3 regions of the Jeotgalicoccus nanhaiensis genome follow, and region 1 is predicted to be linked to each of the others. Evidence: riboswitches for the same ligand, from Rfam matches in the RefSeq annotation. Region 1 holds a riboswitch; each other region holds the start of a gene.
What was found. Region 1 has a riboswitch for S-adenosylmethionine ahead of IR135_RS01615 (methionine ABC transporter ATP-binding protein). Riboswitches for the same ligand answer to the same signal wherever they lie in the genome.

Region 2: another riboswitch for S-adenosylmethionine. It lies ahead of IR135_RS05505 (methionine ABC transporter ATP-binding protein); the one in region 1 lies ahead of IR135_RS01615 (methionine ABC transporter ATP-binding protein).
Region 3: another riboswitch for S-adenosylmethionine. It lies ahead of IR135_RS02820 (methionine ABC transporter ATP-binding protein); the one in region 1 lies ahead of IR135_RS01615 (methionine ABC transporter ATP-binding protein).

What each region holds. Positions count from the first base shown of each region.
Region 1 is NZ_JADGLW010000001.1:333,984-344,342, reverse strand. It holds gene IR135_RS01645 (hypothetical protein) at 307-897, opposite strand; gene aroD (type I 3-dehydroquinate dehydratase) at 992-1,708, shown strand; gene IR135_RS01635 (Spx/MgsR family RNA polymerase-binding regulatory protein) at 1,925-2,281, shown strand; gene gcvH (glycine cleavage system protein GcvH) at 2,348-2,728, shown strand; gene IR135_RS01625 (toprim domain-containing protein) at 2,825-3,232, shown strand; gene IR135_RS01620 (thioredoxin domain-containing protein) at 3,183-3,497, shown strand; SAM riboswitch class I at 3,539-3,637, shown strand; gene IR135_RS01615 (methionine ABC transporter ATP-binding protein) at 3,722-4,744, shown strand; gene IR135_RS01610 (methionine ABC transporter permease) at 4,741-5,433, shown strand; gene IR135_RS01605 (MetQ/NlpA family ABC transporter substrate-binding protein) at 5,471-6,301, shown strand; gene cyoE (heme o synthase) at 6,431-7,336, opposite strand; gene IR135_RS01595 (DUF4870 domain-containing protein) at 7,494-7,850, shown strand; gene IR135_RS01590 (DUF4870 domain-containing protein) at 7,969-8,313, shown strand; gene sufC (Fe-S cluster assembly ATPase SufC) at 8,539-9,321, shown strand; gene sufD (Fe-S cluster assembly protein SufD) at 9,337-10,359, shown strand, end outside.
Region 2 is NZ_JADGLW010000003.1:189,810-200,168, forward strand. It holds gene IR135_RS05480 (NAD(P)/FAD-dependent oxidoreductase) at 1-451, opposite strand, end outside; gene IR135_RS05485 (trans-sulfuration enzyme family protein) at 526-1,659, opposite strand; gene IR135_RS05490 (hypothetical protein) at 1,808-2,098, shown strand; gene IR135_RS05495 (MetQ/NlpA family ABC transporter substrate-binding protein) at 2,133-2,951, opposite strand; gene IR135_RS05500 (methionine ABC transporter permease) at 2,971-3,621, opposite strand; gene IR135_RS05505 (methionine ABC transporter ATP-binding protein) at 3,611-4,639, opposite strand; SAM riboswitch class I at 4,801-4,899, opposite strand; gene IR135_RS05510 (NUDIX hydrolase) at 5,109-5,576, opposite strand; gene IR135_RS05515 (DUF554 domain-containing protein) at 5,596-6,330, opposite strand; gene IR135_RS11740 (MutS-related protein) at 6,529-8,151, shown strand; gene IR135_RS05525 (NADH-dependent flavin oxidoreductase) at 8,299-9,423, opposite strand; gene IR135_RS05530 (ATP-binding cassette domain-containing protein) at 9,512-10,359, opposite strand, start outside.
Region 3 is NZ_JADGLW010000002.1:121,239-131,597, reverse strand. It holds gene IR135_RS02835 (aminotransferase class I/II-fold pyridoxal phosphate-dependent enzyme) at 1-814, opposite strand, end outside; gene IR135_RS02830 (MetQ/NlpA family ABC transporter substrate-binding protein) at 815-1,621, opposite strand; gene IR135_RS02825 (methionine ABC transporter permease) at 1,621-2,220, opposite strand; gene IR135_RS02820 (methionine ABC transporter ATP-binding protein) at 2,273-3,286, opposite strand; SAM riboswitch class I at 3,346-3,447, opposite strand; gene IR135_RS02815 (SprT-like domain-containing protein) at 3,516-3,989, opposite strand; gene IR135_RS02810 (putative RNA methyltransferase) at 4,369-5,235, opposite strand; gene IR135_RS02805 (DUF3592 domain-containing protein) at 5,260-5,667, opposite strand; gene IR135_RS02800 (chromate transporter) at 5,808-6,986, shown strand; gene IR135_RS02795 (nitronate monooxygenase) at 7,138-8,235, opposite strand; gene IR135_RS02790 (aldo/keto reductase) at 8,276-9,124, opposite strand; gene arr (NAD(+)--rifampin ADP-ribosyltransferase) at 9,270-9,686, shown strand; gene IR135_RS02780 (ion channel) at 9,798-10,211, shown strand; gene IR135_RS02775 (hypothetical protein) at 10,250-10,359, opposite strand, start outside.

The DNA.
Region 1 (10,359 bases):
AAACCAGAGCCCCGTGCGGGCTCTTTTTTATTGGTGTAAAGATGATGCTGGAGTTTTTATAGTGATTTTAGGAATCTTATGTTGTTCATTGACCTGGTAGTGAGTTTAGTCAGTCAAAGAGAGATGAATTTATCCACGGTGGCACACGCCGTCCGCTCCCGCGCCATCGAGAATCCACGGCGGCACACGCCGCTCATTCCCGCGCCACGGAGAATCCACGGTGGCACGCGCCACCCAATCCCGCGCCACGGAGAATCCACGGTGGCACACGCCACCCCAACCACCACCACCCAGCAAAACCTAAAATTATTCAACAACTATATCAAAAACCGCAGTCTTACCTTCTGAATTCATCAAGGGTTCAAATACAGCAACCATATTTTCAGGTGCGGATACTAAGCCGTAGGACATTTGGCCGGTTATACTTTCACCTGGAGCAAGGTCGGCAGGGAAGATGCTGTCGAGTTCGTAGCTGTGTGCGAGTTCACCGTCCGCTTCAAGTGTAATATCTCGCCCTGCCGGGAATGTCTGGTCTGTGCCGTTTTCATATGTAATGTCGAGAACGAGCACGCCGCTGACATCGATAATATTCGTATCGTTGCGCTCGTCTGTCATAAAGGCATCATTAATTGTTACTGTAATGCCGTCGATTTCAACGGGCTCGCCCAGCTGATAATTATCGCTCTCTGATTTTGCTGATTCGACTGCAACTTCATCAACTTCATCGATTTCAATTTCATTTTCCTCTTCGCTGTCAAAAAGATCTTTATCCTCTTCAAGAGATGCAGTTTCTGAAGATTCAGCTGTGCCGGTATTTTCTTTATCAGTATTATCATTGCATGCCGCAAACAGCATGGCTGTGAATGCCAGCAAAGTCAGCAGTTTAATTTTTTTCATTTACTTTAACCCCCGGGATACTATAATGGTTTTATGATACCATTAGATTGAAATAGCTATCAATAGCATTCAGAACGCACAAAGGGGAAAACTTATGAATACAACGAAGATTGTCGTCACTTTATCAGGTCATAATGATGACGAAATTAAAGAAGAAATTCAAAAAGCGAAAGAGAATATAGACGCTTTTGATATCGTGGAGATACGCGGAGATGTTTTCGATGCGTTGAACCGGGAGGATCACGGCAAAAAAGTCAGATATATTATAGATTATTTTAAACCGCTGAACAAAGAAATTATTTATACATACCGCACGGCGAAAGAGGGCGGCAGCGGTTCAAAAACAACAGTTGAGTACGAAGCGCTCTTAAACGCTGTCTGTCAGACAATGGATATTGACTATATCGATATCGAAGTTCAATCCGGCGATAAAATTACAGCATCTGTCTGCAAAACTGCGCGTGCCAATAATGTGAAATGCCTGATGAGTCATCACGATTTTAAGCGTACACCCTCAAGCGGAGAAATTTTATCGATTATTAATAAAATGCACACGCTCGGCGGAGATTTATACAAAGTTGCTTACTTCCCTCATGAAAAGAAGGATGTGGACAAAGTCACTGGAGCTGTGAAAAGTGCTAAACAAAAGTACGGAGACAAAATAATTGGAATCTCTATGGGAGAACTCGGAAAAGACACGCGTACGGCAGAGGGAGAAGCGGCTTCGGCACTAACCTACGGCTTTGTATCAAGGGATGCGGCTCCGGGACAGATTCATGTAACACAATTGCGTGAAATATTTACCAGATAAAAATATTAAGCAATCTTTACAGCAGGTTAACGAAAGAATAATAACCAGCTGATAAAATGGGAACCAGAAGATATGAAAACTTAACTCTTCTCCCCAGCCCCTTTGTCCGAAACCTTCCCCTGAGGTTTCGGACTTTTTTCGTTTTTGCATATGTCTAATTTACTTTATCTGGGGTATTATAAGTGTAAGAATAATTTCTTATTCGGGAGGATAACTATGATTACATTTTACGAATACCCTAAATGCACGACTTGCCGCAAGGGCAAAAAGTTTTTAGCAGATAATAATCTGGAGTTTACTGAAATTGATATGGTTAAGCATGTACCGGCTAAAGATACGCTGAAAGGTATCCTCGACAAATCGTCGCATTCAATTGATGACTTTTTTAACAAGCGGGGCACTAAATTTAAAGAGCTCGGATTAAAAGAACGTCTTCATGATTTGAGTGAAGAAGAGAAACTGGAACTGCTCGCAAGTGACGGCATGCTGATTAAGCGGCCGATGGTTGTACTTGATGATGATGTGTTATTAGGTTTTAAAGAAGAAACTTATAAAAATGCATTATTGAATTAATTCACTTGCCTAAAGTATGGCAATTGTGCAACAATAAGTATGATAAGTTAAAAGGGAGGTTTTAGCGTGTCATTACCACAAGATTTAAAGTACAGCGAAGATCATGAGTGGATTATAGTTGAAGGAAATACTGTAACAATCGGTATTACTGACTTTGCACAGTCTGAACTTGGAGATATCGTATTTGTCGAACTTCCAGAAGAAGGCGACGACATCTCTACAGGTGATTCTTTCGGCAGCGTGGAATCAGTGAAAACTGTTTCTGAATTATATGCACCGGTTTCCGGTTCTATAGTTGCTGTTAACGAAGAGCTTGAGGACAGTCCGGAACTTGTTAACGAAAATCCATACGAAGGTGCTTGGATGCTGAAAGTTGAACTTTCAGATGAAAGCGAATTAGATAACCTTCTTGATGCTGCTGGTTACCAGGCAGTAATCGAGAAATAATAACTTAGCTCTGGACTTTTGTCCGGAGTTTTTTTAAAACCTATATTTATTGCTTAAAGTGAATTTATATTAAAAATTTAACTAAGGGTGATACGGATGAATCTTTCTGATAAAGTACTCATTGTTGAGGGAAAAACGGATAAGCGCAGATTGGAAGAAGTGCTGGTGGAACCTGTACAGATAATTTGCACCTTCGGTACGATGGGTATTTCAAAACTGGATGAGATTATTGATCAGCTTGGCGATTCTCAAATATTCATTTTATCCGATGCGGATAAGGAAGGAAGAAAAATTCGTAAATGGTTTAAAAAACATCTTAGTGAAAGTACTCATATTTATATAGATCCCAAATTCGGGGAAGTCGGACGCTGTCCGCATGACTACCTTGCAAACCTCTTGCTCAGACACGGTTTTTATGTAGATACGAGCCTAATAATGAAAGGTAAGTTTTATCGTGAAGGAAACAATTTCAACGGAAAATATATTAAAGAATATACAGGATAGAGAGTATTATATTATTTTCGGCTATGCAACGATGTGCAAAACATGCGATATCTCAGAAACGATGCTCAGCGTCGCTGCTTCTGCAAGAGAAATCAGCTATGAACGCATCAACTTAAATTTTTATAAAACACTGATAGATAAATATCAGATTCGTTCTGCGCCAGCACTGCTGCTGTTTAAAAACGGCAAACTTGTCAGGGAAGTCTACGCATTTCAATCTGTTACTTATTTAAACGAAGTTCTGGAAGAATTTCTGATTGACTAATAAAGAATAGTCTGATAATATGAATTTCAATCAAATATTAACTCTTATCAAGAGTGGTGGAGGGATGTGCCCTTAGAAGCCACGGCAACCGTCATCGTGACAAGGTGCCAAATCACTGGATTAATATCCTCAGATGAGAGGCGTAATGAACGTTTAAAAGCCTACTCATTTTTGGAGTAGGTTTTTTTAATTGTTCTCCTGGAAAGGGAAGGGATTTATATATAATGATAGATATTAGTAATGTGACTAAAATATTTAAAACTAAAAATCAAAATATAACGGCAGTAGATAATGTCGGTCTGAATGTGAAGAAAGGTGAAATTTTTGGAGTTATCGGCTACTCGGGCGCCGGCAAATCCACGCTGATTCGTCTCTTGAATGGACTGGAGCAGCCGACGGAAGGGACTGTTACAGTAACCGGTGATGAAATCAGCGGCATGACGATGAAAGAACTGCGGCAAAAACGTCAAAAAGTATCGATGATATTTCAGCATTTTAACCTGCTCTGGTCACGAACAGTCGCTGAAAATATCAGCTTTCCGCTGGAAATCGCAGGTGTACCTAAAAAAGAACGGCAGCTGCGTGTTTCGGAACTGATAAGGCTGGTTGGTCTGGAAGGCCGCGAAAACAACTACCCGAGTGAGCTGTCCGGCGGCCAGAAACAGCGCGTCGGCATTGCGAGAGCGCTGTCGAATGAACCACAGGTTCTGCTGTGCGATGAAGCGACCAGTGCTCTGGATCCTGAAACGACAGATGAAGTGCTTGACCTGCTCGTCGATATTACGAAAAAGATGAACTTGACCATCGTGCTGATTACGCACGAAATGCATGTTATCAGAAAAATATGCGACCGGGCAGCTGTCATGGAAAACGGTAAAGTAGTGGAAGTGGGGCCAGTTATCGAACTGTTCCAGAATCCTCAGTCAAATGTAACGAAACGTTTCGTTAAGGATGATATTTCGGATGATGACCACGCAGTAGCCATGGAAGAAATAAAAGAAGCTTTCCCGACTTCAACTATCGTTAAGCTGACATTTGTCGGCACCCGCACAAAATCGCCGATTGTCTCTCAAGTTATCCGGAATTACGGTCTTGATGTAAATATCCTGTCAGGAAATATTAAGCAGACGAATCAGGAATCATACGGTCATCTTTATATCGCCCTCGATATTAATCAGGAAACACTGGAACAAATTACTGCAGAGTTTAAAAAACACGATGTCACGCTGGAGGTTGAAAGTAAATGAATGAATTTCTGACAGCATTTAAAGAAATGTTCGCCTTCGAAAACGTGAAATGGGATGCAGTTTTAGAAGCGACTTACGAAACAATTTATATGACCGTGATAGCAACTGCACTGGCCTTCCTGATCGGGCTGATACTCGGTATTATTTTATTCTTATCGAATAAAAGTCATAACGGTGTGTCAAAACCGGTTTACGGCGCAACATCATTTATTGTTAACCTCTTCAGAGCAATACCATTTATCATTTTAATTATTTTAATTATGCCGTTCACAAAAGCAATTATGGGAACGGTAATGGGTTCAAATGGTGCGCTTCCTGCACTGATTATCGGTGCAGCGCCCTTCTTTGCCCGTCTCGTTGAAATCGGTCTGAAGGAAATCGACAAGGGTGTTATTGAAGCGGCTGAATCGATGGGAGCGAACACGTGGACTATCATTTGGAAAGTGCTGATTCCGGAATCGCTGCCTGCTCTCATTTCCGGTATCACGGTGACATCAATTATGCTTGTCGGCTCTACTGCAATCGCCGGAGTTATCGGTGCGGGAGGTCTTGGTAACCTCGCCTATATGGTCGGCTTCACAAGAAACCAGCCGGATGTCACACTCGTTGCAACTGTAGTAATTCTGATCATCGTTTTTATCATCCAGATTATTGGAGATACTCTGTCTAAAGCAGTCGATAAACGCTGATCTAACAATAAAAACTATAATGAAAAGAGGCTATTACATGAAGAAGATTTTTGGTATTGTCACTCTGTTTGCACTCGTATTAGTTTTAGCAGCATGCGGTAACGGTTCGGACTCAGAAGAAAGTGCTGAAGGAGAGGCGGCTGAAATCTCAGTTGCGGCATCACCTGCACCGCACGCTGAAATTTTAGAAAGAGCAGCTGATATTTTAGCTGAAGAAGATATCACAGTTAACGTGGAAATCGTTAACGATTACACTACGCCTAACAGATTGCTTGCTGATGAAGAAGTGGACGCTAATTTCTTCCAGCACACACCTTACTTAGATGGTGAAACTGAATCGCACGGTTATGATTTAACAAGCATCGGCAACGTACATATCGAGCCAATGGCAGTATATTCAAACGATTATGATTCACTGGAAGATATTCCTGACGGGTCGACAATTTTAGTGTCGAATAACCCTGCTGAAGAAGGACGTTTTCTGTCATTCTTCGTAAATGCAGGTCTGGTTGAAATCGAAGAAGGCATCGAAATCCAGGATGCGACATTTGATGATATAACAGAAAACCCGCACAATTTTGAGTTCGATAACAATACAGCACCTGAGCTGCTGGTAAGCATGTACGAAAATAACGAGGCGCCGGCAGTAATTATCAACGCTAACTTCGCGATCGACGGGGGCTTAAGCCCGGTTGACGATTCAATTGCTGTAGAAGAAGGAGACTCGCCATACGCTAACCTTATCGCTGTAAGAGCAGGCGATGAAGAACGTCCGGAACTGCAAAGATTAATCGAAGTATTGCAATCGGAAGAAATGGTTCAGTTCATTGAAGAAGAATACGACGGCACTATTATTCCAGCTGAATAAGAACGATGCTTCAAAAAGCACTCCTCTGTGAGTGCTTTTTTGATTTCTACGAAAAGAACTGTCTATCCAAAATGACTTTAAAAAACAAGCCTGAAATGACCAGTCTCAATCAGTCATTTCAGGCTTGTTTTATATCGTCAGCACAATCATCAATATAAATAAGGTGATTAGATATATCAGTGAATATTTTAAATTAATATTTGCCCAGCGCTCTTTATTATCAGTCTGCAATCCTTTCACAGACAGGAAAATCCATACTAAAGTCAGAATCAACGAGACGGTAAAGAATATCCAGCCGAATGTTCCAAGCAGGATAAACGGCACAGGCACGAGGGCGATAACGTAATACAGGTTTTGTCTGATCGTCGCATCGACTCCGATAACGACCGGAAGCATCGGCACGCCGGCTCTTGTATAGTCAGCGAGGCGTTTAACAGCGATAGCTAGCGTATGCGGAATTTGCCAGATAATTAATATGTAGAATAAGGCAATCGGGACAACATGAGCAGCGGGGGCAATTACAGCCCAGCCGATCAGCGGCGTAAATGCACCGGAGATACTGCCTATTATCGTATTAATTGTGTACCGGCGTTTCGACCAGAATGTATACAGGACGACGTAGAAGAACCAGCCTAAAAATGAATATACTGCTGCTTCGATTGTTGTTATCAGCATGAGAGCCAGTCCGATTACTGTCGTTGCGACCGCAGCAATCAGTACACCTTTTAAAGGAAATGAGCCGGTAACGGTCGGACGCTGCTGAGTACGGTCCATTTTTTTATCAAGATCGTATTCAAACCAGTTATTGAACATCAGTGCACCGGAAATAACGAGGGTGCTGCCGGCCATCGTTAAAATAAAAAGCACCCAGTGATCGGTAAAGTTTTCGCCGTTAAAGTACAAAGCGAGCCAGTAAGCTGTAAATACGGGCAGTACATTGGCAGCGAGGACCTTACCTTTTAATAAGTATTTTATATCGATCAGCAAATTTATAAATTTTGACGGACTGCGTGTTGAAGTATTATGTGTATTCAAAAAAATTCCCTCACAAGTGTTATAATCAATACAGTATATTATATCAGTACAGACTTATTCGCGAAATGCGGGAATAGATAAATTATGTGAACGAAAAGATGTTTCTGCAGTCATAGTACAGGGTATAAATAAAATTAACCGGAGGAGGAGAGTTTTAATGGAGAATAATGAACAGCCTTACAGCAATATAGTCCATAACGGTTTTGACAAAACACTGGTTATTATCACCTATGTGCTAATGTTTTTTACCGCCGTTATCGGTCCGTTAATTGTCTGGGTAATTAAAAAAGATGATGATCCTGCAACGGAAGTTGCCTTGCGAAATTTAGTGAACTTCGGTATTTCCTATACAATTTATTTAATTATTGCGGGCTTAACGGCGATAATACTCATCGGTTATATACTGACACCGATTATTACCGTGGCATTTTATATATTTATTATTATCGGGATTGTTAAATCATCGGACGGTGAGATTTACAAAGCGCCGTTTACGATTGATTTTATAAAGTAAAACCCCTTTGCCAGACAGCAGAAGCTGTCTGGTTTTTTGTCTGATAAATTGCACAGATAATAGAGTAATGGTAAAATTAAAGTGTATTTTAACTTGAAGATAGACGGGAGGAACTAATATGAATGACTTTGATAATTCACCGAGAACCGGTTTCGACAGCACGCTGGTTTTAGTTTCCTATATCGTATCGCTATTTACTGCAGTAGTCGGTCCGCTAATAATCTGGGTACTGAAAAAAGATGATGATCCGCTTACCTCAGATGCACTCCGTCACGTTGCAAATTTCGGATTATCATATACAATTTACATGTTTGCTGCATGGCTGACATCAATCATTCTGATTGGACTTGTACTCGGTCCGATAGTAACGATTGCATTTTACGTATTTGCGATTATCGGAATCGTTAAAGCTGTTAATGGAGAGGTCTATAAACCGCCGTTTACAATCGATATTTTCAAATAGACAAAAGTAGATAAAATACTTCTAAATGATAGAATAGTCATTTAGAAGTGTTTTTATTTTTTTGACGTCAAGACTCATATTAAGAAGCTGAACCCTTTAAACTGCGCGCTTTTTGGGGTATAATATATAGGTGTTGCAAGGAGTCTGGTACTTTGACTATAGATTAGAATTATTATAAACTATAAGAGTATTAGAAAATCTTAAATTTCAATTGGAGGATTAGACATGGCATCTGTTTTAGAAATTAAGAATCTACACGTTGAAATAGACGGTAAAGAAATATTAAAGGGTGTTGATTTAACACTTAAGCAGGGTGAAATCCACGCTGTAATGGGACCAAATGGTACTGGTAAGTCTACACTTGCACAAGCTATCATGGGTCACCCGAGTTATGACGTTACAGAAGGTGAAGTTCTTCTTGACGGTGAAAACATTCTTGAAATGGAAGTAGACGAGCGTGCTCAAGCTGGTTTATTCCTCGGTATGCAGTATCCATCAGAAATCTCTGGTGTAACTAACTCTGACTTCCTTCGTTCTGCAATTAATGCACAGCGTGAAGAGGGCGACGAGATTAACTTAATGCAGTTCATTAAGAAATTAGATAAAAACATGGAATACCTTGAAATGGATCCGGATATGGCTACACGTTACCTTAACGAAGGATTCTCAGGCGGAGAGAAGAAACGTAACGAAATTCTTCAGTTAATGATGCTCGAGCCTAAATTCGGTATTTTAGATGAGATTGACTCCGGTCTTGACATCGATGCTCTCAGAGTTGTATCTGAAGGTATCAACAAGCTTCGCGGCCAGGAATTCGGTTCTTTAATCATCACTCACTACCAGCGTTTACTTAACTACATTACACCTGACGTTGTTCACGTAATGATGAGAGGTAAAGTAGTTAAATCAGGCGGGAAAGAACTTGCTGAACGCCTTGAGTCTGAAGGTTACGACTGGATTAAAGAAGAACTTGGCATTGACGACGAAACTGTCACTGAAGACAAATAAGACGGGAGGATCACTATGGCTACTGAATTAAATGCATTCGAACTGAACAAGGAAGAGATTATTGCCGCTGCAAATAACAGAGGCGAATCTGAGTTCCTGCTCGGTAAAAGAAAAGAAGCAGTAGAACAATTTGATAGTCTTGACATGATTAAACCTGACAAGACTAAGGTAGACAAATGGGATTTCTTTAACGTAACTTCACCAGTTGTTGAGAGCAGTACTTACAACTCTCTTGACGAACTGCCGGAAGCTGTTAAAGGATTAATTGACCTGGATAACAGTAAAAATATATATGTACAGCACAACAACACACCAGCTTACCTTCGTTTAGATGAAAAATTGAAAGCAAAAGGTGTTATTGCTGAAAACATCATCGACGCAGCAAATAATCATCCTGAACTTCTTGAGAAGTACTTTATGACTGAAGGCGTTAAAATTGATGAGAACAAACTAACGGCATATCACGCTGCATTATTAAACGGCGGTATTTTCATTTATGTGCCTAAAGATGTCCACATTGAAGACCCGATTCAGATGGTAGTACTCCACGACGACAAAGATGCTTCATTATTCAACCACGTTCTGATTGTTGCAGATGAAGGTTCTGAAGTAACTTACGTTGAGAACTACTTTACCAACCTTGAATCGTCAACTGAAAAAATTAATATCGTCTCAGAAGTTATCGCGTTAAATAACTCTAAAATCACTTACGGCTCTGTAGATTTCCTGCCGAAAGAAATGACTGGTTATGTTAACCGACGCGGTGTTGCAGCAGATGATGCAAATATCGACTGGGCTTTAGGGCTGATGAACGATTCAAATATCATTTACGACAACACAACTTATCTGAACGGAGACCGTTCTGAATCAGATCTTAAGATTGTAACTGTAGGCCGCGGTGAAACGAAAGCGAACTTCACTACGCAGATTATTCATTACGGTAAAGATTCAAACGCTCACATTCTTAAGCACGGTGTTATGAAAGACAGCGCTACTAGTATCTTTAATGGTATCGGCTACATTAAGCATGGTGCTACA
Region 2 (10,359 bases), on a different contig from region 1:
TGCCAGATTTTGTATTTTTAAGTGATTCGTAGGTGTATTCGACGAGATTATATAAATAGTTAGTACATACACTATTGTGTCCGAGTGATTCCCGTGCGCCTTTAATGGCATCGTAGTTAAGTTCGATACCGAGAGCGACGATTAAAAAATCATAACTGATGAGGGTATCATCAGCCGTTACTTCACGTTTAACAGGGTCTACATTTTTTACTGCTGCCTGAAGCCAGCATGCTCCCTTCGGTATAACTTTTTTCATCGGTTTCCAGGTTGAATCCAGCTTTTCATCACCGCTGCCGACGAGCGGCCATGCAGGCTGGAAATAATGATAGTCATCCGGTTCTATAATTAAAACATCATCTTTTAAATCTTTCTTTTTAGAGAGTATGCGGCTTGCGGTTGAAATGCCGCCGGTCCCTCCGCCGAGAATAACTAATTTATAGTGCTTCCTCATGAGAACACCTCCGTGTTATTGGAAATATTCCCGTTTACACAGAGGTTACTCATAATATAATTTATTCTTATGATTTATATTTCCGACAATGCCCATTCTAAATCTTCCGTTAAATCTTTTACATTTTCAAGACCGATTGATAAGCGCAGCAAATTAGCCGGTGCTTTCGTCAGTTCCTGTTCTACTGAGGCCCTATGCTCTATATAGCTGTGTGTGCCGCCGAGACTGGTGGCCTGTGTGAAGATTTTAACTGTATTGGCTATTTGAAGTGCATCGGAATCATTTCCTTTGACCTGAAATGACATCAAGCCGCCGAAATCGCTCATTTGTTCTGCTGCGATGCTGTGCCCCGGATGACTCGGGAGGCCGGGGTAATGTACAGCTTCAACTTTTTTGTGCTGGCTTAAAAATTCAGCGATTACTTTAGCATTTGAACAGTGTACAGACATTCTTGCAGATAAAGACTGTACCCCGCGCAGTGCCAGCCAGCAGTCAAATGATGACGGTACTGCACCTTTCGCGTGCTGCCATGTTCTAAGACGGTTAAGCATCGGACTGTCTTCTTTTGCGACAACAGCGCCGAGTAATAAGTCGCTGTGTCCGCCGATATACTTGGTGACCGAATGAAGTGAAAAATCTGCACCCAGAAGAAGCGGGTTTTGAAGCACAGGTGTTGCGGTTGTATTGTCCACAACAGTCACTGCTCCTGCTTTTTCAGCTATTTTTACGACTTCAGCAATGTCAGTAACTTTAATTTGCGGATTTGACGGTGTTTCAATCCAGACTATACCCGTTGCTTTGCTTTCCACTGCCTGCCTCAGCTGGTCAAGATTTGTCATATCCACTGCAGTAATATCAAAGCTTTTGCCTAGATCAGTTTCTTCAAGTAAAGTGAGCACACCGAAATACATATCATCCGGCAGAATAATTCTCCGGGGTTTATCTTCAGGCAGAACTTCCATGATTGCTGAAATTGCAGCCATCCCGGATGAAAAAGTTACGCAATCATGTCCTTGTTCAAGCGCGGTCAGACATTCTTCTAAAGAACGGCGGTTCGGGTTATCGCCGCGGCTGTACATAAAACCGTCAGTATAAGAACCGTCAGCAGACCGTTCGTATGTAGTAGACAAGTGGATTGGTGTTGTCACTGCCCCCGTGACCGGGTCGACTTGTCTGCCGGCATGGATTGCTTTCGTTTCAAAACGCATATATATCCCTCATTTTTAAGTTTATATAAATCAGTATACAGATGACTTTTATAATTATCTATAAATTCAGACATATTTACTATGAAAACAGAGGATTGTTTCCCGTGAAAAAGGGTAAAAGAATAAAAATACCGGGAGGAGTTTTTTGATGGAAATTAAAAATATCGAACCGGAAGCAATACCGGACTTTGAACAGCAGCTGCAGCTTGAAAACGTAAAGTATTTAACACTGTGCACAGAAGAAGGCATCATCGCCTATCTTGCCGGTACAATCAGTCCAAACGATAATGAAATCGATGTGCATTATAATTTTACGGAAGACTTCAATGAACCTGTGGCAAAACAGATGTACGATTCATTTATGAAACAGAATATCAGTGAAGATATAACGTTTAATCCTCAAAGTGAAACGGAAGAAGTCTTTATCGAATCAATGTAAATTAAAAGCTCCCAATTAAGGGAGCTTATTTGTTTTACCAGCCGATGTCATTTAATTCAAGTACTGTCGGGATTAAAGCACCGTCATATTCTTCTTCAATAAATTCAGCAGTATCTTCTTCCTGATAAAGTTCAGCAATTCTGTTATATGTTTCATTTTCCGCATCTTCATTATTAGCAGCGATGATATTTACATAATCAGTTGCTGTGTCATCTTCGCGGTAAATAGAGTCGTTAATCGGGTGCAGATTTGCATCTTTGGCAATTCCGTTATTAATAACACCGAGATCTACATCTCCTAAGGCACGTGGAATTTGTGCCGGTGCGACTTCTTCAAACTGATAATCATTCGGATTGTCAACGATTGCATTTTCAATTGAATCGAGGCCGTTATAATCTTCGACGAGCGTAATTAAACCAGCATCCTCAAGCAGCATCAGAGCACGTCCCTGGTTAGATACATCATTCGGCAGTGCGATTGTGCCGCCGTCCGGAATGTCATTAACGTCTGTCAGTGAGTCAGAGTAAATGCCCATCGGGGCAAGATTCGTTGTGGCAATCGGAACTAAATCCAGATTTCTTTCTTCGATAAATTCATCAAAATACGCGACAGTCTGAAATGAGTTTAAGTCTATTTCGCCGTCAGCAAGTGCAGTATTAGGCTGTACATAATCATTAAATGAGACAATCTCGATTTCAATATCCTCTTCTGCAGCTTTCTCTGCTACATAATCCCATACTGCTGTGTCTGTTCCACTGATGCCGATAGTGACTTTTTCTTTACCGCCGTCACCGCAGGCTGAAAGCACAATCCCTATTAAAAGCAAACTGGTAAATAAAATGACTTTTTTCATAATTTATATCCTCCTGTTATTATCTTCTTCTTACAACTCTCGCGAGTTTGTTGCCTGCTGACTGCAGACCCTGCACCATAATAATTAATATGATGACTGTAATCAGCATTGTGATCGTATCGAATCTCTGATAACCGTATGTGATTGCCAGGTCGCCGATGCCGCCGCCTCCAACCGTACCGGCCATGGCAGATGCACCGACTAATCCGATAATGGAAATAGTGAAATTTACAATGAGAGAACCGAGAGCTTCCGGAAGAACGAATTTTATAATTGTCTGCATCGGTGTTGCTCCCATAGCGTCGGCCGCTTCCAGTACTCCTTCGTCGACTTCAAGCAGAGAACTCTCCACGAGCCTTGAGATATAAGGTCCGGCAAAGAAAACCATCGGTACAATCGCAGCTTCGGTTCCGATAGAAGTTCCTACGATAAATTTCGTAACCGGAATTATTGCCACAAGCAGGATGATGAACGGCAGTGATCTGAAGACATTAATCACTGCATTCAGCACTGTAAAGACAGCTTTATTTTCTAAAATCTGGCCGGGTCTAGTGACGTATAACAGAATGCCGAGCGGCAGCCCGAGTATAATCGAGAAAATAAACGAAATACTGACCATCTGCACGGTTTCTAAAAATGCCCCCAGTATTGTATTCCAGCTAACCAGCATATGTATTCACCTCACTGTAATGAATATTGTTTTCTTCTAAATAAAGTAATGCTTTTTCGAGTTCAGGGGCTGAACCGTCGAACTGAACGATTAAATTGCCAAACGGTATACCCTGAAGCTCGGTAATATTGCCGAACAGCACATTCACATCTAAATCGTAAAGCTTGCTGATTTGTGATAGGTACGGTTTCACTGCGAGCTGATTAATGAAATTGATTCTGTAAATATGCTGACCGTCGCTTTCCTGCACCAGATCCTGCACGTAATTCGGCAGCTCTGTCTGCATCACTGTATTAACAAACCGTCTGCCGGTTTCTGTTTCAGGGTTAGAAAAAACATCGAAGACAGAGCCGCGTTCAATAATTTTACCGTTCTCCATTACTGCAACTTTATGGCAGACATCCCGGATAACGGACATTTCGTGAGTAATCAGCAAGATTGTAATATTGTATTCCTTATTAATCTTTCTAAGGAGTTCGAGGATGGACTCTGTTGTCTGCGGATCCAGTGCAGACGTTGCTTCATCACACAGCAGAATTGACGGGTTGGTTGCAAGTGCCCGCGCAATACCGACACGCTGTTTTTGTCCTCCGGACAGCTGGTCAGGATACTGTGACGCTTTATCCGACAGGCCGACAAAATCAAGCAGTTCACTAACACGCGCTTTGATTTCATTTTTCGGTGTCTTATTTAAAATTAGCGGCATAGCAACATTCGTATATATCGTTTTTGAATTTAAAAGATTAAAATGCTGAAAAATCATACCGATTCGTTTTTTTGTTACTCTCAGTTCTGACGGTGTGAGTGCAGTTAAATCTTTACCGTCGACAATAACTTTCCCTTCTGAAACACTTTCCAGCTGGTTGACACAACGGATCAAAGTACTTTTGCCTGCGCCGCTGTATCCGACGACACCGTATATTTCTCCGGCATCGACTTTGAAATTAATATTATCCAGAGCATGAACCGGTGTTTCGCTGCCTGGATACGTTTTATCTACATCGATAAACTCAATCATTAAAAACGCTCCTTAAACATAGTTAAATAGTAGGAATTAAAAAATGTAATAAAAATACACCAGTATATAACCGGTGTTTTTTAAAAAAACCAGATATACATTCCTGAAAAAGAAAATAACCTCTTCTTAAAATATAAGAAGAGGCCGATGTATATTCGCTCTTCTCATCTTTTAGCATGATGCTACAGGATTTGGCACAGTACATTAAGTCTGTTGCCGAGATTTCACAGGGCCAGTCCCTCCATCTCTCTTGATAAGAAAATAAGTTATTTGATTATTTAATTTAAACTAACTATAGGGCACAGCAGAATTAATGTCAACACGGAATCTGAAATTAATTTTAAATGAATTACAGAGCATACTGTTTGATACTATTCATAACAAAGTTTATATAGCTGTTTTCATGCGGAACAAAATTATCTCTGTTAATCATTTTACCGTTAATATTAATCGAGTATATTTCTTCAGTTCACAGTTTTTCAAACACAGGCAATTCAATTTTGAAAATATCAGATACTTCGTCATCCATAAATACATAATCAGGTGTGGTATTTTCCGGAATTTTATATATAAATACATGGCATAGTTCTCTGTCGATAAAATCATCAATAATAATTTCATCCTGTACTGAACCTGTATAAATTAAATCGTTTAGTGTAAGACTAATACCTAGTTCTTCTTTAATTTCCCGGACACCATCTTTAACGCTTTCGTCAGAACTTAAATGACCCGCTGCTGTAATATCTAACATATTTGCAAAGTTTTTCTTGTCAGGACTTCGAAGCTGAAAGTGGATGAAGATTCTGCCATCTTCTTTACTCAGGAACCAGCAATGAAATGTTTCATGCCAAAGACCTCTTTTGTGTACTTCAGCCCTTGAAGCTGTCCCTTTTAATGTCCCTTCTGAATCAAATACCTTAAGCAGTTCGTTTTCCATAGTGCGCCACTCCCATAGACTAAAACATCTGTACAAAGAACAAACTGATTGTTTCCCAGTAATACTGAATGACTACGAACAGTACTGCAAATAATATCGCAGGCAGCATATTCGCAACTCTTATATTCATCAGACCGAGCAGTCTGATTCCAATCGCAATAATCATTACACCGCCGGTGCCTGTAATCGCGATAATAATATCATCCATCAAATCAGGCTGGATGAAGCGGTTGATTTGAGAGGCTGACAAGGCGATGGCTCCCTGAAACAGAAAGACAGAGATGGCTGAGAACATAATGCCGATACCCATCGTGGATGTCAGGAAAATAGCGAGCACACCGTCGATTAAAGCTTTTGTCAGCAGTACGGTGTGATCATTTCTGAGCCCGCTGTCGAGAGCACCGATAATGCTGACTGCTCCGACGACATACACTAATGTGGCGGTAACAAAGGCAGCAGCAGCTCCGCCTTCTGTTGCTCCGGTTTTTGTTTCGAGCCAGATGCCGAAGTGATTCATTTTATCTTCAATTTCCCATTTTTCACCCAGCATGGAACCAAGAGCCAAGCTCGCAACAACGATAATAAGTATACTGTTGGCTTCTAAGGCCATATCAATTCCGATGACGAGTACGGTAATAGACAATGCCTGGAGAATGGTTGATTTCATATTTTCATTAATGTTTCTCCAAAACAAACCGATGAAGCTGCCTAAAATAATAGCCAGAGCATCTACGATAGTTCCAAACAGCGCCATGTCCAATTCCTCCTCGTCCATAAATATCTAACCTAATATATCACAAGGAACACGGCGGTTATATATAAAATCAACTATCCGGAATAGTTGGACAGTTTATAAATATCTTATTTGATTTATAACTTTGCAGTAATAATTTCGTATATATTTATATTAATGATAAAATTATTAATATCTAATCAGAGATCTGAGAGAAAGGTGATTATTATTCAACTGCTCTATCTTTTTATCACTGTAATGATTTTAATTATAATTATTTCCCTGGTAATAAAAACATATGAGTTCTTTAAACTGAAGAAAGCTGTTAAGACGCTGTGGTACAGGCAGGAAAGACTGAAGACAACTGCAGAATATTATATTCATTATCATAACTATTTCGTTAATATTATGGAAAATGAAAATACTGCTGACAGAAATGTTGTGGATGATGAAACTTGGAATGATCTCGATATCAGCGAATTGATGACGAAGATAAATTATACATTTACAACGATAGGAACGGAGCTTCTCTATGCAGTGCTGCGCAATTCAACAGAAAAGAATGTTATAAATGAAGACTTATTGTATAAAATAAAACACGATGCTGGCTTTCGTGAAAAGATATCATACCGCTTAGCCAAGCTTGGGAAATCGGGAAATTCTAACACGAGTAAGTTTATGTATGAATTTGTGCCGGTGAAACAATATCATCCGATATTTATACTGTTTTCATTTATGCCGGTTATCGGCGTGTTTTTATTTTTTATCAATCCTTACATATCTTTACTGACTATCCTTTCAGGATTTGTAATTAATGCTTACTTATCTCATAAACATAAAGGCGGAACCGGGTTTGATTACACAGATATTTTTTATGCTATTAATATTATTGTTACTGCGGGTAAATTAGATTCGAAATTCAACAGTAAAGGTCTGAAGCGGCTGTCGTTAATGAGTCCTCTTTTTGTTAACGACGACAGCGCAGGAGAAATGAATATGGCTGTTCAAGCTTTCTCTGCCTTTAAATTAATGTTCTTAGTAGATTATCATTTGTATCATCTGGTCAATCGTACGATTAAGAAAAACCATGAGCTTTATAAAGAAGGATGGCATTACACAGCTGAGCTCGATCTCCATTACAGCCTGGCAATGTGGAGAGAAACATTGCCGTATTACTCTCTTCCGGAAAGAGAAGAAGCTTCGTATTTGCAGACTGAAGGGCTATATCACCCGCTTGTAGTGGCTGCTGTAGATAATGATTTGAAGTTTGCGAATGATATTCTGCTGACGGGCTCAAACGCAGCGGGCAAATCAACATTTATGAAAGCGCTCGGCGTGAATGTTATAACGAGTAACGGACTGAACACTTCCACCAGTGCATTATTTAAATATACACCAGGCAAAGTAATATCTTCGATGGAAATCACAGACAGTGTTATCGAAGGAGACAGCTATTTTATCAGTGAAGTGAAAGCATTGAAGAGGATTGTTGATGAGATTGAGGATTTTGAAGGAAAGGTTTACTGTATTATCGATGAAATATTTAAAGGAACTAATACGGTAGAAAGACTAGCTGCGGGTGAAGCTCTTTTAAGATATCTGCATGAGAAAGAGAACGTTTATCTGATTGCTGCAACACATGATATGGAACTAACAGATTTACTGAATGGCGAGTTTGATTTCTATCATTTCAGTGAGGAACTTTTTGATGACGATATCGAATTTGATTACAAACTTAAAGACGGGATTGCAACAAGTTCCAATGCTATTGAATTACTAAGGTTATACGGATTTCCAGAAAAAGTGTATAAAGAATCGAGGAATAAAGTAGATAACACATAGCGTTACAAAATAACGCTATGTGTTATAAAAGCTCTATGATGGGGTTTTAACCTTATTTTATCCTGAAATCCTAACGCAAAGTATAAAAAGAGTTTTAAATATAAAACATCCCAGACTTTTATGTCCGGGATGTTTTTGTGTCTTATTTTATTTCTTCGGCATCGGGTAAAACCCTTTGTCGAGCTGCCCCCATAATAATTCAGGAAGGCCGTATTTATCTTCTCTGTCCCGGTCAAAGTATTCAAAGATTTCATCTTCTCTGCCTTCTTCAATTTTACTGATAAAATTGTAATCCAGCAGTAAAACTCTGCCGAGCGCAATTATTTCCATATTCCCTTCTTCTATTGCACGGAGTGCCTGGTCTGCAGTAAAGACTGAACCGATTCCAATGAGTGGCATCTGGCCGTCGATCCACTGATGAAGTAATTCTATACGTTCAATATCCTTATATTTTCCTTCACGTGTCTTAGAATGAACTTCGCTTAGTGAAGCGTGTAAATAATCAATCGGTTTTTCAATCAATTTGCCGATCAGCTCTTTTGTAGTTTCCATGCGGATGCCGGGAGTTTCTTTTTCTTCAGGTGAGAAACGGTAACCGATGATGAAATCATCTTCAGCATATTTCTCTTTGGCTTTTGTTACCGCGTCGACAATCTTCATTGCGAACAGAAAAGGGTCTTCGCCCCACTTGTCAGTACGTTTATTAAAATACGGAGAAACGAACTGATGAATAATATAATGGTTGGCACCGTGTATTTCAACGCCGTCAAATCCTGCTTCAGCGGCTCTTCGTGTGGCTTCGCCAAAGGCTTTTATAGTTTCAATGATTTCCTCTTCTGTAATTTCGCGTACCTCATGCGGTTCTGTTTCATCAAAACTCTGCATCGTAATGGGACTCGGTCCCGCAGAATCAGAGTTCGGTGTTAACCGCGGAATCGCCTGAGCACCGCCGTGGTGGATTTGAAGAATAGCTTTCGCGCCGTTTTCTTTCATGGCATCTGCAAGACGTGTTAATCCTTCTATATCCGAGTCGCGGACCACTGACGGCTGGCCGGGGAATGCTTTCCCAAGGTCCGTTACGTTTGATGCAGCGGAAATAGACAGACCGACGTCTTTAGAACGCAGGCGCATATATTCAATCTCAGCATCAGAAATTGTACCGTTATCATGTGAAGAAATGTGTGTCATAGGTCCGAGCGCAAATTTATTCTTTAATTCGACTCCATTTTTAAGTGTCACTTTCTCAAATAAAGTCTTGTATTTATCGTTCATATAGATAAAATCCTCCAGTAAGCATTAGTGAGATACTGTTACAGTTTTAAATCTTAACTAAATTAAAACTCTTATACTAAGTTTCTGCTCAAAAAGATGAATTTTTAATATATCTTTTAAGATGTTCTCTAGTAACTGAATTCTCTACATTTAATAAACCTTCAGGTTCCCCGCTGTATAGTACTTTACCGCCTCTTAAGCCTGGACCGGGACCAACATCGATAATCCAGTCGGCATGGGTCATCATCGTCAGATTATGTTCAATCAGAATGACGGTATTCTGCTGATTTATTAATTGTTCAAAACACGACAGCAAGGCTGGAATATCATCTTCATGAAGACCGGTAGTCGGTTCATCGAAAATGAATATTTTATCTTGTGCATCACTGTCTAGATAACGGCTGAGTTTCAAACGCTGAATTTCGCCGCCGGACAATGTGTCGAGCGACTGCCCGAGCGTCATGTATTGAAGACCTGTTGCTTCTAAATTTTGCAGACGCGATACAACTTTTTCATTATTTTTAAACAAGGAAACAGCTTCTTCCACCGTCAGTGCCAGTACATCGGCAATGGAGTAGCCGTTTACTGTAGCTTCAAGAACTTCTTTTTTATAACGCGTACCGTTACATACCTCACATATTTGTGAAAAGTCCGCCATAAAGGCCAGTTCTGTTTTAATAACACCCTTACCGTTGCATTCAGGACATGCACCTTCAGAATTATAGCTGAACATGCTTTTCCTTAAGCCGGTCTGTTTACTGAAAAAGGTGCGCACTTCGTCAAATAAATCCATATAAGTGAGTAAGTTGGAACGGCTGGTTGCCTGTACTGCTTTTTGATCTATAAATATCGCGTCTTCCGATTTGCCAAGGCCTGTTTTAATCAGAGTGCTTTTACCTGAACCCGCTACACCGGTTACAACGGACAAGAGATCTG
Region 3 (10,359 bases), on a different contig from region 1:
CGTCCTGAGTAACACCGAAAACCCCTGCATTCGTATGATCCTGAAACTTATTAATACTTTCTATCATCTCTTTATTCCCGGCTGCAAAACCGATTCTGTAGCCGGACATATTAAATCCTTTCGACAGCGAATAAATTTCCATCGATACTTCAAAGTCCGGATCACTTTGTAAAATGCTCGGGTGAAGACCGTCATAGCCGAAAGCAGCATATGCAAAATCATGAACAATCTGTGTTTTTGTGCCTTTGAACCGTTTAATCACATCATCAAAAAATGATTTATCTGCGGCTGCCCCGAGCGGATTGGATGGATAGTTTAAGTAAATAAGGTCCGTTTCTTTAAGTTCTGCTTCGAGCGAATCAAAGTCAGGAAGATAATTGTTTTCTCTAAGGAGCGGCATATCGATCAGCCTTGCCTGCGAGAGTTCCACAGCAGTAATATAATCTGCGTAACCGGGATTCGGCAGCATCACGCCTGCACCGGGATTGATATGAGCGAGCGGAAAGTTAACCAGTGCATTTTTCGTGCCGAACAAGATGGCTATATTTTCATCTTCAAGGTCTACATCGTAAGTTCTTTTATAAAATCGCTTTATGCTGTCTTTTAGTTCCGGCTTGCCGCGAAATGCGCCGTATTTTTGATTTTCTACTTTATCAACAGCTTCTTTAACTGCATCGGTAATGACTTCAGGCGTCTGTCCATCGGGAATACCGACTGCAAGATTTAAGAGCGGCTTATCGCCGACTTCGAGCTCTGCATTCATCATACTGCTGAAATAGCTGGGACTTAATGATTTTAAAAGTTCGCTTGCCATTTATTCATCCTCCTCCGGTTTGTCGAATCCTTTAAAGTCAGCATCAATCACTTCGTTAAATTCCTCCGACCCTACAGCCTTGATTAAATCTTCTTCCAGTTTCGTTCCGGCATCATCGCCGTTAATTACAATTTGATTTCTAAAGTATTCATTCATGTTTTCAAGGGCAAGGGCATCGGAAAGCTTCATATCACTTGCGAGCGCAAAGTTGCCCGGGACAAGCGACAGGCCGATTTGGTCAACGCTTCTCGGCAGCTGGCCGGCGTCCTGATAAATAAACTCGAGATTTTTTTTATTATTTATAATGTCTGCTTCATCGATAGCAAACATATCTGCGTCGTCACTGATGGTAATCAGCCCCGCGTCCTGCAGTGTTAAAAAACCGCGGCTGGAGTTGACCGGATCTAAAGGCAATGCTACTTCACTGCCGGAAGCAATATCTTCCAGCGAACTGAATTCACTGCTGTAAAGCCCCATAGGTGCCGTCGGCACCTGAATGATATTTTTTAAATCAGCATCATTTTCTTCATTATAACTGTCCATGAACAGGACGTTCTGAAAGAGATTGGCATCGAGGTCGCCATTTGAAAGCGCGTTATTCGGCTGAATATAATCGCTGTATTCAACGATTTCGACCGTATAACTGTTCTCTTCCAAGACGGGTTTTAAGGCAAAAGATGCCATATCTGCAAATGGTCCGCTCGATGCACCAATGGTAATCACTTCACCCTCGTCTTCATACAGAAGAATGCTAGTGCCTATAATAACGGCTAAAGTGCCAATTAAAAATATTATAATTCCGCGCATTATTTCTCCTCCGTTCTGTTAGAGATAAAGTCTCCAGCCCACTGGACAATCTGCACGATAACAACGAGGACGACTACTGTCACAATCATCGTCAGCGTGTCGTAGCGGTAATAGCCGTAACGGATTGCAAGGTCACCGACCCCGCCTCCGCCTACGACACCCGCAGTTGCACTGAAGGCGATAATTGAAATTATCGTCAGTGTGATAGCCTGCGCGATGCTTTTCTTGGCTTCCGGCAGCAGCACATCCGTAACGATTAAATAAAGCGGGGCACCGCCTGCAATACTCGCTTCGATCACACCGTCTTTTACACTGTTAAAACTGGATTCAACGAGACGTGCAAACAGCGGCACTGCTGCAATTGACAGAGCAACACTTGCAAAAACCGGACCGTGTGAAGCATTAACGAGCCAGGTCGCAAACGGCATAATCGCCACAATCAGAATAATAAAAGGAAACGACCTGATAATATTCACAAACCATCCGAGCACGCTGTTTAAAGGTTTAATTTTAAACAGCAGCGGATGCTGCGTAATGTAAAGCAGAATACCGAGCGGCAGTCCGATTAACACTGCAAAAAATATTGAAATAGAAACCATCAGCGCTGTCTCGAGCAAAGCACGGTACAGCAATGGCCAAAGCTGGCTGAAATTATCCAATGTAACCCACCCTTTCGATTCCCGGTGTTTTATCGATATGTGTTTTAAGACGTTCTATTTCCTGAGCATTTCCGGATACTTGGAACATTAAAAAACCGAGCGGTTTTTCTTTAATATATTCAATTCTTCCGTTGAGAATGCTTATATTCAAATCAAAATTCCTGTACAGCTGATTTAAATAATTCTCCTCGGCGTTTTCACTTAAAAATTGAATGGTAATAACTTGATTATCCGGCGTTTCTTTAATTTGCGGCGGGGTTTCAAAGTTATATATCTCCTGAACGAAATCTTTCGTAATTTTTTCTTTAGGATGACTGAACACGCTGTATGTTTCGCCGCTTTCAATAATTTCACCGCCGGACATTACGCCTACACGGTCTGCAATTTCTTTAATAACTTCCATTTCGTGAGTAATAATCACAATGGTAATACCGAGAGTTTTGTTAATATTTTTCAGCAGGTTTAAAATACTTTTCGTCGTATCCGGATCAAGCGCACTCGTCGCTTCGTCACATAAGAGAATATCCGGGTTATTGGCAAGTGCTCTAGCGATACCGACACGCTGTTTTTGCCCGCCGCTTAAATTTGATGCATTGATAGATGATTTATCGTTTAAACCAACGAGTTTCAGTAACTCTTCAATTCTTGCTGGCACATCTTTTTTACTGTATTTGCTTGCTTTCAGTACAAATTCTATATTTTCATACACTGTCTTTGACTCGATTAAGTTAAACTGCTGGAAAATCATGCCGATTTTCTGCCGGCGAATCCTGAGAGCCTTTGGTGTCAGTTCGGTAAGATTGTCTTCTCCAACGATGACAGAACCTGCCGAAGGTTTCTCAAGCAGATTAATCAGTCTTAAAAGAGTACTTTTCCCGGCCCCGGAATAGCCGATTAAGCCGTAAATTTCACCGGTTTCGACCTTCAGGGATGTCGGTTTTAATGCCTCAACACTTCTACCCTTTAAATGATACGTTTTTGAAACGTTATTCAGCTGTATGCTCATGTATTCCCTCCTCTATGTAATAAAAAAGCCATTTATCTAAATAGACAAATGGCGATGTGTGATTATCTTCCAAGCCTCTGCCTGCAGGAATTAGCACAGTACTTAAAAGCCTGCTGCTGAGACTTCACAGGGCCTGATCCCTCCGTCTCTCTGGATAATTTCTTATTTAATTGTATTTCATACTAGTCTAACCAGAATTAATTGTCAAACAATTTTTAATAATTTCTAATCAGCCTGCTGAAACAGTACCTTTATATGTAAACCTGCCGCGGCAGTGTCTGCATATATACCTTTTATTGTAGCCTTTGACCCTTTTCGTAAACTGGTAGCTGCATTTTCTGCACTCATATAAATAGGCCTGTCCCTTGTATTTATAGCTCCGGGTTTTAGCAATGCCGAGGTGTTCCAGCGTCTCCGTAAATTCGCGATCCGAATCTCTGTAAGGTTTTTTTAATGTGTAGAGTGCATAATGAACGCATTCATGATACAGCACATCGAGAATGATTTCCCTGGAGTTATTAACGAGAAAAGTGTGGGACATAACAATTTCTTTCGAAACAACCTGCTGCTTCTGATATTTTATTTGAAACGCGCCGAGCTTAGATTTCATTCTTTTTGATATTCTAATTGGAATTTCGAGTGTGAGTCCGAAATTTTCAGCGAGAAATTTACGGGCATAGCTGTGCAATTCATCACTGTTCATAATATGTTCACCTTCTTAGTGTTTAAATAGCCTTAAAAAAGGCAACAAAAAAAGGGAGATCAAAAGTCTCCCTAACAGATAAATAATATAATATGATATCTAGGCCAAAGGCACTATCGAAGAACGACTTAGTTAATGATATGAAGAGTATAGCTTTAACTTTTGTTTGTGCGTTCTGTTATGTATTTCTTAATATATTCTCATTATATTTTAATGTTCAGAACTTTTCAAGCCCATGAGCGAATTTCTTTTACTTTGTAACGTGTTTGTAATAAACACAGTAATATTTCCATATAATTTTCTCTCTTTAGTGTAATTATCGACTATTATCTTTAAAATAGCAAACTATTAACTGAAATATATGCGGAAATGTTTCAATTTAATTTTCGGCAGCTGCAAGGATAATATGCATATCCACCGTAATTTCTTTATTTCCCTTATCCGCAAATCTTTCTATCTGCGCTGTATCTGCATGCCAGCCGAGCGGTGTCATGGAGATTAAATCTTTCAGTGCAGCAGCGTCAAGAAATTTCGTATAAGTTATCCGTTCTTCTTTCACAAGCTTAACATTCTTCTTCATTAATTCAAGTGTATCATTGTTTTCATATTCTTTCCCGTCTGTACCGCTGAACAATTCCCTGCGGAGTTCTTTTAAATAAGCGCTGCCCGGGATTACTTTTATAATTATACCGTCTGCAGCTAAAATTCTTTTAAATTCAGAGTAATTTGCAGGCGATAAAAAATTCAGTATAAATTTGCAGGACTTGTCACTAAGCGGCGGGTTCGCAAGATCTCCAACAATCCACAATGGATTTCCGTAATTTTTCGCCGCCATTAAGATACCCTCTTTTGAAATGTCCAGGCCGATACCCGTCAATGTTTCTGTATTTACTTTATCAAGTATCGTCTGCAAATGAGACCCTTCGCCGGAACCCGCATCAAACAGCAGCGAATCTTCTGCTGAATGGTTTATTATTATATCTGCAATTTTATCGTGTACCGGTTCATATAATTTTTCATCACAGATTATTTTTTGACGTGCCTCAAATAATGCATCATCATACTGAGTATCCACAGGTTTTTTAAGAATATTTACATAACCCTGCTTGGCGAAATCAAAAGTGTGATTATTGACGCAGACCAGACTTTTCAGCTCTCTCACTTCCACAGGTTCATGACAAAGCGGACATCTTAATTTTCTGCTTATATTTTGTGCAGTCATTGCACTCTTTTCTCTTTTTTTCATTTAAAATCCCTGCCTGAACTTATATTAAAATAAAAATATTACTACGCCGACTGTGAAGAAGACCAGACCGATAATCGCGGGAATAGACGCCGCTACTGTCTGTATCTTTGTGCCGCCGATTAAACAGCGCTTTGGTTTTTCCGGGTCGTACAAGACAATCAGTTCATATCCTATCGGGTAACCATTGTTAATCGACCCGTGAGCGGTCACATTTTTCTTTCTTCTGTAAATGACGCCGCCTGCTTCATATTCAATAACCGGATAAAGGTTATTATCGCTGCCCTGCACTTTATCGACAACCTTCCCTGTCGTTTCTGCTGTACATTTTCGTTTTTTTACTGCGACTCCGAAAACATAAATTATCAGTGATATTAAAATCATAAAAAGTCCTACGGACCCGAAAATCACAGTTAAAATCTGCTGGTCTGACATAACGACACTCCTGTTGAATTTCCATTATAGTTTCAAGGAATAATTATATCACAGGATAATGTTAAGGATTGTAAAAATAAATGCAGCTGTTTAAAATACATGTTATCTTTTACATAAGACTACATACCTAGGAGAAATTAATGAACAAACTCAGAATATTGTTAGAAATATTTTTGGTATCGACTAGACTCGGATTGACATCCTTTGGCGGTCCGACAGCTCATCTCGGTTATTTTCATGCTGAATATGTTGAAAGAAAAAAGTGGATGAGTGAAAAAAGCTATGCGGATTTAGTGGCACTTTCACAATTCCTGCCGGGACCTGCATCGAGCCAGGTCGGTATCGGTGTCGGCGTAATGCGAGGCGGTGTACTCGGCGGGCTGACATCATTTATCGGTTTTACCCTGCCCTCTGTTATAGTATTGATGATTTTTGCTTCCCTGATGACAACTTTCGATATCAGCGAAGCAGGCTGGATACACGGTTTGAAAATTGTTGCCGTTGTTATCGTACTCCACGCCATTCTGGGAATGAGTAAAAATCTCACACCGGATATAGAAAGAAAAGTAATCGCACTCTTTGCACTGGTCGCGACTCTGCTCTTTCAATCGGTGTTTACACAAGTCGGTGTCATTCTGATTGCAGGGGTCATCGGTTTTATTCTTTTTAAAAATCATGAAGCAGATGATAATAAAAAAGCGGCGACTTTCCCTATCAGGAAAAGTTTTTCCGCTGTCTGTTTAGCACTATTTTTCGTACTGCTATTTGCGCTGCCGGCCTTCCGTGAGCTGACAGGCTCTTACTGGATCGCAGTAGTAGACAGTTTCTACCGGTCAGGCTCGCTTGTATTCGGTGGTGGACATGTTGTACTTCCGCTTTTAGAGCAGGAACTCGTTCCAATGGGATGGATTTCTGCAGAAGAATTTCTTGCAGGCTATGGTGCAACGCAGGCTGTACCTGGCCCATTATTCACTTTCGCCGCTTATCTCGGAACAGTAATGAACGGCTGGATTGGCGGACTTGTTGCAACTGCGGCAATCTTCCTTCCCGCTTTCCTCTTAATATTAGGAGCCTTGCCCTTCTGGGATATGCTCCGTAATAACGAAAAAGTTAAAGGCGCAGTTATGGGCGTTAACGCTGCAGTAATTGGAATTTTAATTTCGGCACTTTACACACCAATCTGGACAAGTTCTATACTCGAGCCGGTTCACTTCGCATTGGCAGCAATCCTCTTCGTGATGCTGGTCTACTTCAAACTTCCGCCGTGGGTTATTGTAGTAACCGGCGCTATCGGCGGAATGCTGATCGGATTACTGTAAACATTAATCAAAGCAGCTGCATATTATGCGGCTGCTTTTTATATATGCTGGTTGATTGAAAGAAAGTAGGATTGGAGCAGCCTACGGACGTTGTCAATTTAACAACGTACTTACAAGTCGCTTCATGTACTTTGTCAATTCAACAACGTACTTACCCTATTATCTTCTCCGCACCATCCACAATTTCTTCTACTATTTCAGCTGCCGGCTGCTCCTTTACAACGGGACGCAGGTTCTGTCCTGCCCAGAGTGACATATACTCGCTGTCACTATATACAGCTGCGGCGCTTCTGACACTTTTCGTTGCAGAGTTCTGATACGGATATGGCAGCGGCTCTGCAGTAAAGTTTTTTATAAATTTGTTAATTATACCGCGGGCAGGCCGCCCTGAAAATGCTCTTGTAATCACTGTGTCTTCTTCCCGGCTCTCGAATATTTTTTCTTTATAAGCTCTGTGAATACCCGCTTCTTCACTCGATAAAAATCGTGTGCCTATCTGAACACCTGCAGCCCCGAGAACAAGTGCAGCTGCGAGGCTTCTGCTGTCATTAACTCCACCTGCTGCAGCTACGGGGATATTCACTTTATCTCTGACCTGAGGGACTAAAGAAAATGTCCCGATATCTGCTCCATTTTCATGACGGGTTAAATCAAAAGTTCCTCTGTGACCGCCTGCATCTGAGCCCTGAGCAACAATAATATCTGCACCGCTCTTTTCGGCAAGTACAGCTTCTTCAACTGTCGTTATCATCGCCGTAATTTTCATGCCTGCGTCTTTAGCTTCTTTTACTTTATCTTCCGAGAGGAGACCGAAAGCTGTACTGATTACCGGTACTTTTTCTTCTATTAATATTCTAAACTGCTCATTAAAATAATCAGTTGTATTAAACTGAATATCCGCTTCGCTCACATCAAGATCCTTGCCAATTTTAAGCAGTTCAGTCATCACTGCTTCTTTCTTTTCAGCATCCAGGTCTGCAGAATTGTCCACACAAAATAAATTCACAGCAAACGGTTTATCTGTTAATTTTCTAATATCGTTAATTGCCTGCCTGATATCTTCCGGCTTCATATATGCAGCTCCCAGTGTGCCGAGACCGCCAGCCTTGCTCACTTCCGCAATCAGTTCCGGCGTTGTTGCTCCCCCAGCCATTCCCGCCTGGATAATTGGATATTTAATATTTAAAACATCACAGATTTCAGTTTTTAAATTAATCATTCTACCGCCCCTATCTGTAAATTGATTTATAACAATCGTAACTTAATACACAGAAGCTCAATGGCAGATATTATTCCGGTGTTTTCGAGGAATTCATGCCTGTCACAATGTCCATAATATTATAATCGACAATCCGCGGATATTTGCCGTCAAGAGCTGCAATTTCTTCCATATCAGCTTTATCAAGTGAAAAATCATGAACATCAAGATTTTCTTCCATGCGTTCTTTGCGAACCGATTTTGGAATAATGATAATCCCCTGCTCAAGATGCCATCTTAAAATAACCTGAGCAACAGTCTTATTATATTTATCCGCGATTTTCTTCAACATTTCATCTTTTAGAATATCATGTTTCGCTTCAGCGAGCGGTCCCCATGATTCAACTTTCACTCCGTACTCTTGCATTACTTTTTGAGCTTCTTTTTGTTGCAGGAAAGGATGAAGCTCAATCTGATTTACTGCCGGAACGACTTCATTATTAATTATTAAATCTACGAGACGTGTTGAATCAAAGTTCGACACACCGATTGCTTTAATTTTACCTTCTTTATAAAGTTCTTCCATAGCACGCCATGAGCCGTAATAATCTCCGAGCGGCTGATGTATTAAATACAAATCAAGGTAGTCTGTTCCTAACTTGTCCAAAGTTTTTTCAAATGCTTTTTTAGCTTTGTCGTATCCCTGGTCGGCAACCCACAGCTTGCTAGTCAGGAAAATTTCTTCACGGACTACTCCGCTCTTTTTAATTGCCTTACCAACGCCTTCTTCATTACCGTAGGTCGCTGCAGTATCTAGGCTGCGGTAACCGGTCTCAAGTGCATCGAGCACACAGCGTTCTGTTTCTTTCGGGTCAACTTGGAAAACACCGTAGCCTTCAATCGGCATTTTTAAACCATTGTTAAGTTCTGCGTACTGCATATAAATTCCTCCGCTTTAAAATATAATTTAAATCCTCTTCGTTTTTATTATACATATATATTTTTGAACTTAACAGACTGCATTTCCACTGTTCTGCCAGTTATACTGTTAGTTATCAATTAAATAATGAGAGGTGCATGCAGCAATGAAGGATAATAAAGATATCTTAGATCAAGGTCCATTTTTTCACGGTACAAAAGCAGCATTAAATATTGGGGAGTTTCTGGAACCTGATTACAGGTCTAATTTCCAGAACAAAAAATCTAATTATATTTATTTCACTGCAACATTAGAAGCTGCTAAATGGGGAGCTGAATTGGCGTTATCTGACCATAAAGAAAGAATTTACATCGTAGAACCGACAGGTGAATTTGAAAATGATCCGAATTTGACAGATAAAAGATTTCCCGGCAACCCGACCCGTTCTTACCGGTCACGTTTTCCGCTTAAGATAGTTGCAGAGCTGGGTTCATGGGAGAGGCATACAGAAGAACAGATTAATCATATGCTGTCTTCACTGGAAGAACTGGCTAAGCAGGGCAAAAATATTATATACGATTAATTATTCATTTTCTTCTGATCATGAGTCCGAACATTGCTGACAGGTTTTATCATCTGCTCTACAGGGAAATAAAGAATATTTACACTGATAAAATCTATCAGGAGGGTTTTCATGTCTCATGCGATTTTAACCATTTTCATCTTGTTTTTCCTTTTTCAAATCGGGGTTTTCGCAAAGAAGAAAGGCGAGATGAAAGATACTCATAACTTTGCGCTGCAATGGCCGCTTTACCTTTATATCTTTACCGTTATGATTTCCTTGACTTTAATCTTTGCTGTCATTTACTATATTATGTCATTTTCTTCGCCGATACTAATTGACAGCAATCAGGGGTCTGTGATGAAGGATCATAACTTTGCTGAAATGATTTACTACAGCGGAGTAACTCTCCTGTCTATTGGGTACGGAGACTTGAATCCCATCGGCCCGATTCGTTACATCTCGCTCTTTGAAGGCTTTCTCGGCATCGTTATGCCTACTGTCATATTTATCAGCGAAATTACTAATAAGCATAAGGGAGACTGACTGCCAGTTCCCTTATGCTTATTTATAAAATTATATTTTCACCAGTCCGAGGCATAATATAAGCTGTACTTTTTATAATCGATAAACTTCGCATGATAGAAATCCATAGCTGCCTGATTGATATAAGAATGGTACAGTCTGTCATACT